DNA from 2 places in the Synechococcus sp. WH 7805 genome. Region 1 is predicted to be linked to the other one. Evidence: riboswitches for the same ligand, from Rfam matches in the RefSeq annotation. Region 1 holds a riboswitch; the other holds the start of a gene.
The links. A riboswitch is a leader RNA that binds a small molecule or an ion and turns the genes downstream of it on or off. The one in region 1 is predicted to bind cobalamin.
Positions count from the first base shown of each region.

Region 1 (3,410 bases):
TGCACGAATGTCAGCACCTTAGCCAGAGGTGAAACATTCGGGAATCTACTTTGTCTTCAGTATCTAGCGAAAAAATGATGAACTTAGTCAAGACGACGAAGGGTGCAATGGCTCCTAGCCCTGAAATGATCGTCTTGAATTCATGACTACAGCGTCAACCTCGCGTCGGTTAGTTGTCAAAAGAACGAGCTGATTGATTGCAGGAAATGACGTCGACACAACGTCTCTATGCCTTAACCCCTGATGCAACCAACTTATCTGACCCTGGCAATGGAGAACAAGTGCTTCTGAACAAGAGCAGAAAACCCAACTAAATCAATAAATGATCGAAATTATTCAGGCGTAGTTAATGTCACAGCCCTGCTCAATCAAAGCATCGGAGTCAATCCGGCACATTTGCGAACCTTGTTGAGCATTGAAACGGAGAGGGTGCTTGTTGATTAGAGGTCTCAGACCCCTGTCACCACTGCCCTTGAGACCTAACAACGGACTCGTCGAGGCGCTCCTCACAACACCCCTCACAACACAAGTTCGGGACTGCCTGGAACCTTGTGGGACGACCAGACCTACAGGGTCACAAGTCGATCAAGCGACCATCCCCATCAACGATCCTGAAACGCTTCCCTGTCGCTTTGCTCGCGCCTTGGCAGTCCTGTAGCATCGCCCTCGTTGTGCTTCTCCTGGTAGCGATGCCATTTGCCGACTGATCCTGGTATTGGAGGACGAACTTCATCTGAGCGAGTGCTGGAGCGGTAAGGGGCAAGAGCAATAGAGGTAGAAGCAGAAACCTCATCAGTCGTCCGTCAAGGACTTGATTTTGGTGGATCCACCTCATGGAGGACTTCTCCGTCCTCGCCCAGGACTCGGGTCTTCCTACCAATCATCCTGGCGATCCTGTTCGCTTCTTTTGAGGCGACCTCTAACGACGGCGCTGAGGCGTGGAGGTGCCATTCCATGAAGGGATTCAGTTCTTGGACGCGGAACTGGTCTCCTGCCATCCCTTAGTCGCCCTCCACAACTGTCTCCACCACTGCGTCCTTCACCCTGTCCTGAAAGGTCTTGCCGTCTTGCTCAGGGGCAATCGCATTGGCAGTCGGCAAGGGGCGGTAGAAAAGTTATACGTGGGTATGACGGATCCACCTCCTAAGAGGTTGGCAAAACGAGGAAAGTGCGGTGAGGGAGTCCCCAAGTCCGCCGCTGTCCCGCAACTGTGATGGGGTTCGCCCCTCAGTCAGAACACTCGCCGTCCAATCCCATTCGTTCTCGGCGAGGACCGAGGTATTCCATGAAACGTTCCCTTTTCCCCCTGGTTGCCCTGACCGCTGGATCCACTGTGGTCCTTGGCACCCATCCCGCTCTTGCTCATGGCACTGCTGGTGGTGGTGCTCTTAGCGGTCTGACCCACCCACTGCTGGGGTTAGATCACCTGCTAATGCTGATGGCAGTTGGCACTGCTGCGTCCTTCATCTCCTCCCAACTGCTGCTGTGGGCACTGGGCGGGGCAGTAATCGGTGCTGTTTTGGGATTCACAGGATTCACCGTCACCTCTGCGGAAGTGCTGGCAGCACTGGCGATCTCAGCGGTAGGTGCGTTGATCCTGGTAGCGGGCAAAGTCGCCAAGACCTCCAACCTCACCACCATCAGCGGGGTGGTGGTCGCAGGAGGGATCGCTATTCACGCCATGCTCCATGGACTGGAGGCACCCAAGGACAGCAGCACCCTGATCTGGTGGAGCGGTGCTCTGCTGAGTTCAGTGCTGGTGTGTGGTGGCACCTACCTGCTGCAGAAGAAACTGCCCACATCGGTCAGCAAGGCGGCAGCAGTTGCCTTCCTTGCCATCGGTGGGTTGCTTGCCTTTGGTCCGTTGGGTCTGCTTGCGGGTGGCGCTGGGGCATGACCCTGAACTGCTGAGATCGGCAGTGCCGCCAGCACTTTCGACGCATTAGTCCCCTTCAGTGGCGGCATTCCCTGCCGCCTTTTTTATTGCTTACGGGCAACCGAACCCTGATAGGTGCCCACTACCTCTCCCGACGGTTCTCCTGTTCCTGACAGCGGAACACTTGGAAGAGGTTGGTTGGGAGGTGCCATTCCATAAAGGGATTCAGTTCTTGGACGCGGAACTGGTCTCCTGCCATCTCTTAATCGCCCTCCATGACTTTCTCCACCACGACATCCTTCAACCTGTTCTGAAAGGTCTTGCCGTCTTGTTCTGGAGCAATTGCATTGGCAGTCGCCCTCAGGAGGTCTGCGGTGATCTGCCTTGCTTCTTGGTTACTGAAGAGGAGGAACCCCAGTCCAACTCCAATGAGGATTTTCAGCACGACACTGCCTCCTGTTCGGCAATGATCCGACGAATCGTTGAGAGCGCCAACCCTGTCTGTTCCCTAATGGAGCGATAGGAGCAACCCTCTTCTCTTAAGCGCAGCACCAGGCGCTCCTTCTTCTTTCGGTCATTGGGGTCCTCGCCTGGGTTCTCCAACATCCAGACACGCTCTTTCTCCCAGAGGTCCTTCGCTTGTTTGAGGGTGAGGTTCCGAGCACCTTTGCCATAGGTGCCTAGCGCCAGTTCCTTTTGCTTTCCGTCTCGTCCTGGTGGGAAGCGATATCGACCAACGAATCGCTTGCTGCCCCCTTTTTTGACGCCTTCCACGACTAGAAACAGAGAGTTCCCAAGGGAATGAACAACCCGTCTAGGACCTGGCGTGAGTGCTCTGACTTCGCTGTCTGTCAGTGCTTTCTTACCGCTCCTCACAACACGCATTTTTCCTCACAACACGACCCTATTACCTCACAACACTCCTCACAACACAAAAGCAGCATCTAGTGAGATTTTCTGGGACGACTTAAGACCCCAAAAACGCTGATAGCGCCACTGCCACAAGGAAAGTTACGCTTTTGAAGACCTGCTAGGACTTATTCAGAACGGAGAGGGTGTTCTTTCAGTTGAGGTCTAAATAGGACTACTGGAGACCACATGGGACGAACTCTCCACCTGAGACAGAGATTCCCCCAACATTTCCCCCAACACTTCTGATGGGACCTCCTGGAACCACTCAGAACGACCCAGTACAACCCTTCCCACGACGGATCAGGACCGAAACGATTTCGGGTCGGGACGATTTCAGGGTTCTGCGTCAGGACCCCACACAACTGATGGGACCTCAAAAAAAGACCCCCGAGGTGCCCACACCTCAGAGGTCCCGTCCTCTCGTTCTGACGCCCCATCACCTTCCTCCTGGTCTCTGGCGATGAGGAGTGGGAGAACCGTCAGGAGAAGTCGTGAGGACCGCTCCTGGTTCGGTTGCCCGTAAGCAATAAGAAGGGGGGCGCGGGATGCCCCCCCTAAAGGTCGTTGAGACCTGGTTTTACTGCTTCAGCGGTCTCTGACCTCATCCCTGTTCTAAGGCGGG
Region 1 covers NZ_CH724168.1:977,775-981,184, forward strand. Annotated here, with positions in the region: cobalamin riboswitch at 1,115-1,263, shown strand; gene WH7805_RS05255 (HupE/UreJ family protein) at 1,286-1,897, shown strand; gene WH7805_RS05260 (hypothetical protein) at 2,139-2,321, opposite strand; gene WH7805_RS14945 (Arm DNA-binding domain-containing protein) at 2,315-2,761, opposite strand.

Region 2 (3,410 bases), 770 kb from region 1:
CCGCAGCATTTTCGGCCTGGGTAGAGCCAGCACGAGATCAAACCGGTGACGTGCAGGGGGCGGATCCAGCAACTGCACAGTCATCAAGACAGCGTTGGCATCGATGGCCTCAATCCAACCCGTGCCCAGCTGACCTCCCAGCAATCCAACGCGCAGCGTGTCCCCTTGCTGGGAGCGCAGAACCTGGCGGATGTGCTCGGCACGGCGATCGCTGAGTCGAACACGCTGAGCGTCGATCCACTGGTCGTCGCTGTTGAGCAGGATCAGGTTCATGGGCGTCAATCATGCCCTGGGGCAGCCAGAGGGATCGCAGCAGAGGAATCGCAGCGGCTCAGCTGCAATCGGCGGCAATCCTTCCCCGCAAACGGCAGACCATGTCAAGCGACTGGCCCTGTTCAAGTCCCTCCTGAAGGGCTGAGACCACCCTCTTGGCAATCTGATTGAGTGTGGACTCCGTCTGCGAAGGATCACGCAGACGGGCCTCCAGCGCACCTTCCAACATGCCGATCTCGAGCATCGAGACGCCCTTGCGAGGAGCGCCCAACATGCCTCTGTAGTCGTAGGGATAGGCACCGAATTCCTTGGCCAGCGCTTCATCCATCACCGAGAAGCCGAAGGCCACAGCGGGGATGATTCCTGCGCCGATGCCATGGGGCGCATAAGCGTCGTAATGGATCTCCACCACATAGCCACCCTTGGCGGCATGTTCACCACCCACACTCCAGTTGGTTCGTGGATCCTCTCCATTACGGATCGTTCGCACGCCAGGGTCATAGAAGGTGATGTCCAACCCTTGGCGCTTGCCCTCAGCCACAACCGCCTTGGCCGTCTGCAGGTTCCAGTAGAGCTCATCGGTGATGCCGGCTTGCATCGGAGCCGCACCTCCCACATCAACCGCACGACCAGGCGTCCCTGACCCATACATCCTCTGGGAATCCGCATGGCCGGCAAGCACCAGAATCGGCATGTCCTTCTTGGGCATGCGATCGCCGACCCAGTTCTTGCCTCGCCCAGGCGTGCGAGGCAGCGGCGGCAACTGAGGTTCATTGCGCACGGGAGGAGCCGGCTTCATGCTCTCGAGGATGTCCATCAGACCTGCCTCCGCAGCCAGCGGTAGAGCAAGGACACCCACAAGAGCCAGACCGATGCGACGCATGCGTTTCAGCGTGAGTGTCCCATGGTGCCCGCTTGCTGCTCAGCTGTCATCCCTGGGTTCAGCCTGCCATTGCTAGGTGAGGACAAGATGCGAATGTTCCATGGCGGACCTGATCAACCTGCTGGTGGCCTGGCGCTGGCCTGGCGCTTCAGTCCTGATCGCTCTCGCTGTGAGTCGAGCCCTGATTGGCATCGCCCGCCACGGCATAAGGGTCGAGATCTACACCCGCCAACCCATTCTTGTGGGGACGGGTCGTGCACCTCTGAGAGCGGAAGTCGGAAAAGTACGGATCTGAGAAGAGGGCTACGGTGGTTTGCTGGTTTCAGCGGGGAGCAGCCGCTGATGGAAACGGGGAAAGAACGGTGCGAATCCGTCGCTGTCCCGCAGCTGTGAAGCTTCGCCTCACGCGAAGTCAGTCAGAACGCCCGCCAGACCATCACACGACGAGGATCGACCTTGACTATTGCCACTCCTGGAGCAGCTGTGCGTAGAGCCGGCCTGGTTGCAGCACCCCTACTTCTCAGCGCATCACTCGTGGCACCAGCAAACGCCCACCACCCCTTCGGCATGGGTGACAGCACAGGCCTAACGGCCTGGCAGGGACTGCTGAGCGGGATCGGCCATCCGCTTCTGGGCCCCGATCATCTTCTGTTCCTCCTGGCGATTGCCTTCATCGGCCTGCGCCGCCCGATGGCCTGGGTGATCCCTCTGCTGGCGGTTGGCCTGGGAGGAAGCGTGCTGTCGCAGTTGATCCCCCTGTCCGATGCCATCGCACCCTGGGCCGAAGCTCTGGTGTCCCTGTCTCTGGTTGCTGAAGGACTGATCGCTCTCACGCTGTTGCCGGCGCAGTGGCTGCTGCCGCTGATCGGCCTCCATGGATTCCTGCTGGGAAGCACAATCGTGGGAGCCGAGCCCACACCCTTATCCACCTACTTCCTCGGCCTGCTGATCGGCCAGGGGGCAATGCTGCTTCTGGTCACGGCATGCTCCAAGGGCCTTGTTGCCAGGCTGGGTGAGCAGGGACGCCGCCTCAGCGCTGGTATCTGGATGGGCATCGGCCTGGCGTTCGCCTGGGTGGCCCTGGTTGATTAAAAAACCATTGAATGTTCAACGGGCCGGAACACAAGCAAGACGCCGCCACAGAAATAATTAATATCAGCACTTCAATCCTTGATTTCACTCGCATTACGGCAATCAGTGTCGCAACGCATACCCATGAAAAACTTTTTGATTGCATCGCGCAACACCCTTGGAGTTGCGATTGCGAGTTCATTGTGTTCTGTGCATGCCACTGAGCTGAACATCATTGGTGTGTCTGACTACGCCGCTTCCGGTGAGCAGGTCACCAGCATCACTCAGTTCTCTGATGTGGTCCCCACCGACTGGGCATATCAGGCACTGAGCAACCTGATCGAGCGCTACGGCTGCGTGGCTGGCTACCCCAACGGCACGTACCGTGGCAACCGGGCCATGACCCGCTTTGAAGCGGCTGCCCTGCTGAATGCCTGTCTCGACCGCGTCACTGAAGTGACCGACGAGCTGAAGCGCCTGATGAAGGAGTTCGAAAAGGAACTCGCCATCCTCAAGGGCCGTGTGGACGGTCTTGAAGCCCGCGTGGGCGAACTGAAAGCCACGCAGTTCACAACCACCACCAAATTAGAAGGTCTGACAACCTTTGTGATTGGCGCCAACATCTTTGGAGGTGATGCTGATGCCACTGGCGAACAACCAGCAGCCAATCGGAAAGCGGCCAACAGTGACTTCGGGGCTACAACATTTAACTACGACACACAATTAACTCTGAACACAAGTTTCACTGGAAAAGACAACCTAATCACAATCCTGCGCGTGGGCAACTTCGATGGCGGTGAAAATGTTTTCGGTGGTTCCTTTCTACCTCTGTCCACACTGGAAACAGCATTTCAAGAAGGCGATCTGCCAAACAATGTTGCTTTAGACAGGCTCTATTACACGGTCCCGATTGGCGACAACTTTGTGTTGACGTTTGGTGGATTGGTTGGTCAGGAAGACATGCTGGGACTGTGGCCAAGCGTGTATCCATCGGACACCGTCCTCGACGTCACAACACTAAATGGAGCTCCCGGGGCCTACAACAAAAATCTGGGAGCCGGGGCAGGCATCACTTGGACCGACAATGGATTCAGCGCAGCAGCCAACTATGTAGCGGCATCCGCCAATCAATCCAATCCATCCGAAGGTGGCGTCGGCACAGCAGGAGCAGGGAGCACGGGAA
Region 2 covers NZ_CH724168.1:209,098-212,507, reverse strand. Annotated here, with positions in the region: gene WH7805_RS01330 (16S rRNA (uracil(1498)-N(3))-methyltransferase) at 1-273, opposite strand, end outside; gene WH7805_RS01325 (hypothetical protein) at 332-1,156, opposite strand; gene WH7805_RS01320 (hypothetical protein) at 1,257-1,451, shown strand; cobalamin riboswitch at 1,457-1,604, shown strand; gene WH7805_RS01315 (HupE/UreJ family protein) at 1,724-2,248, shown strand; gene WH7805_RS01310 (iron uptake porin) at 2,372-3,410, shown strand, end outside.
Region 2: another riboswitch for cobalamin. It lies ahead of WH7805_RS01315 (HupE/UreJ family protein); the one in region 1 lies ahead of WH7805_RS05255 (HupE/UreJ family protein).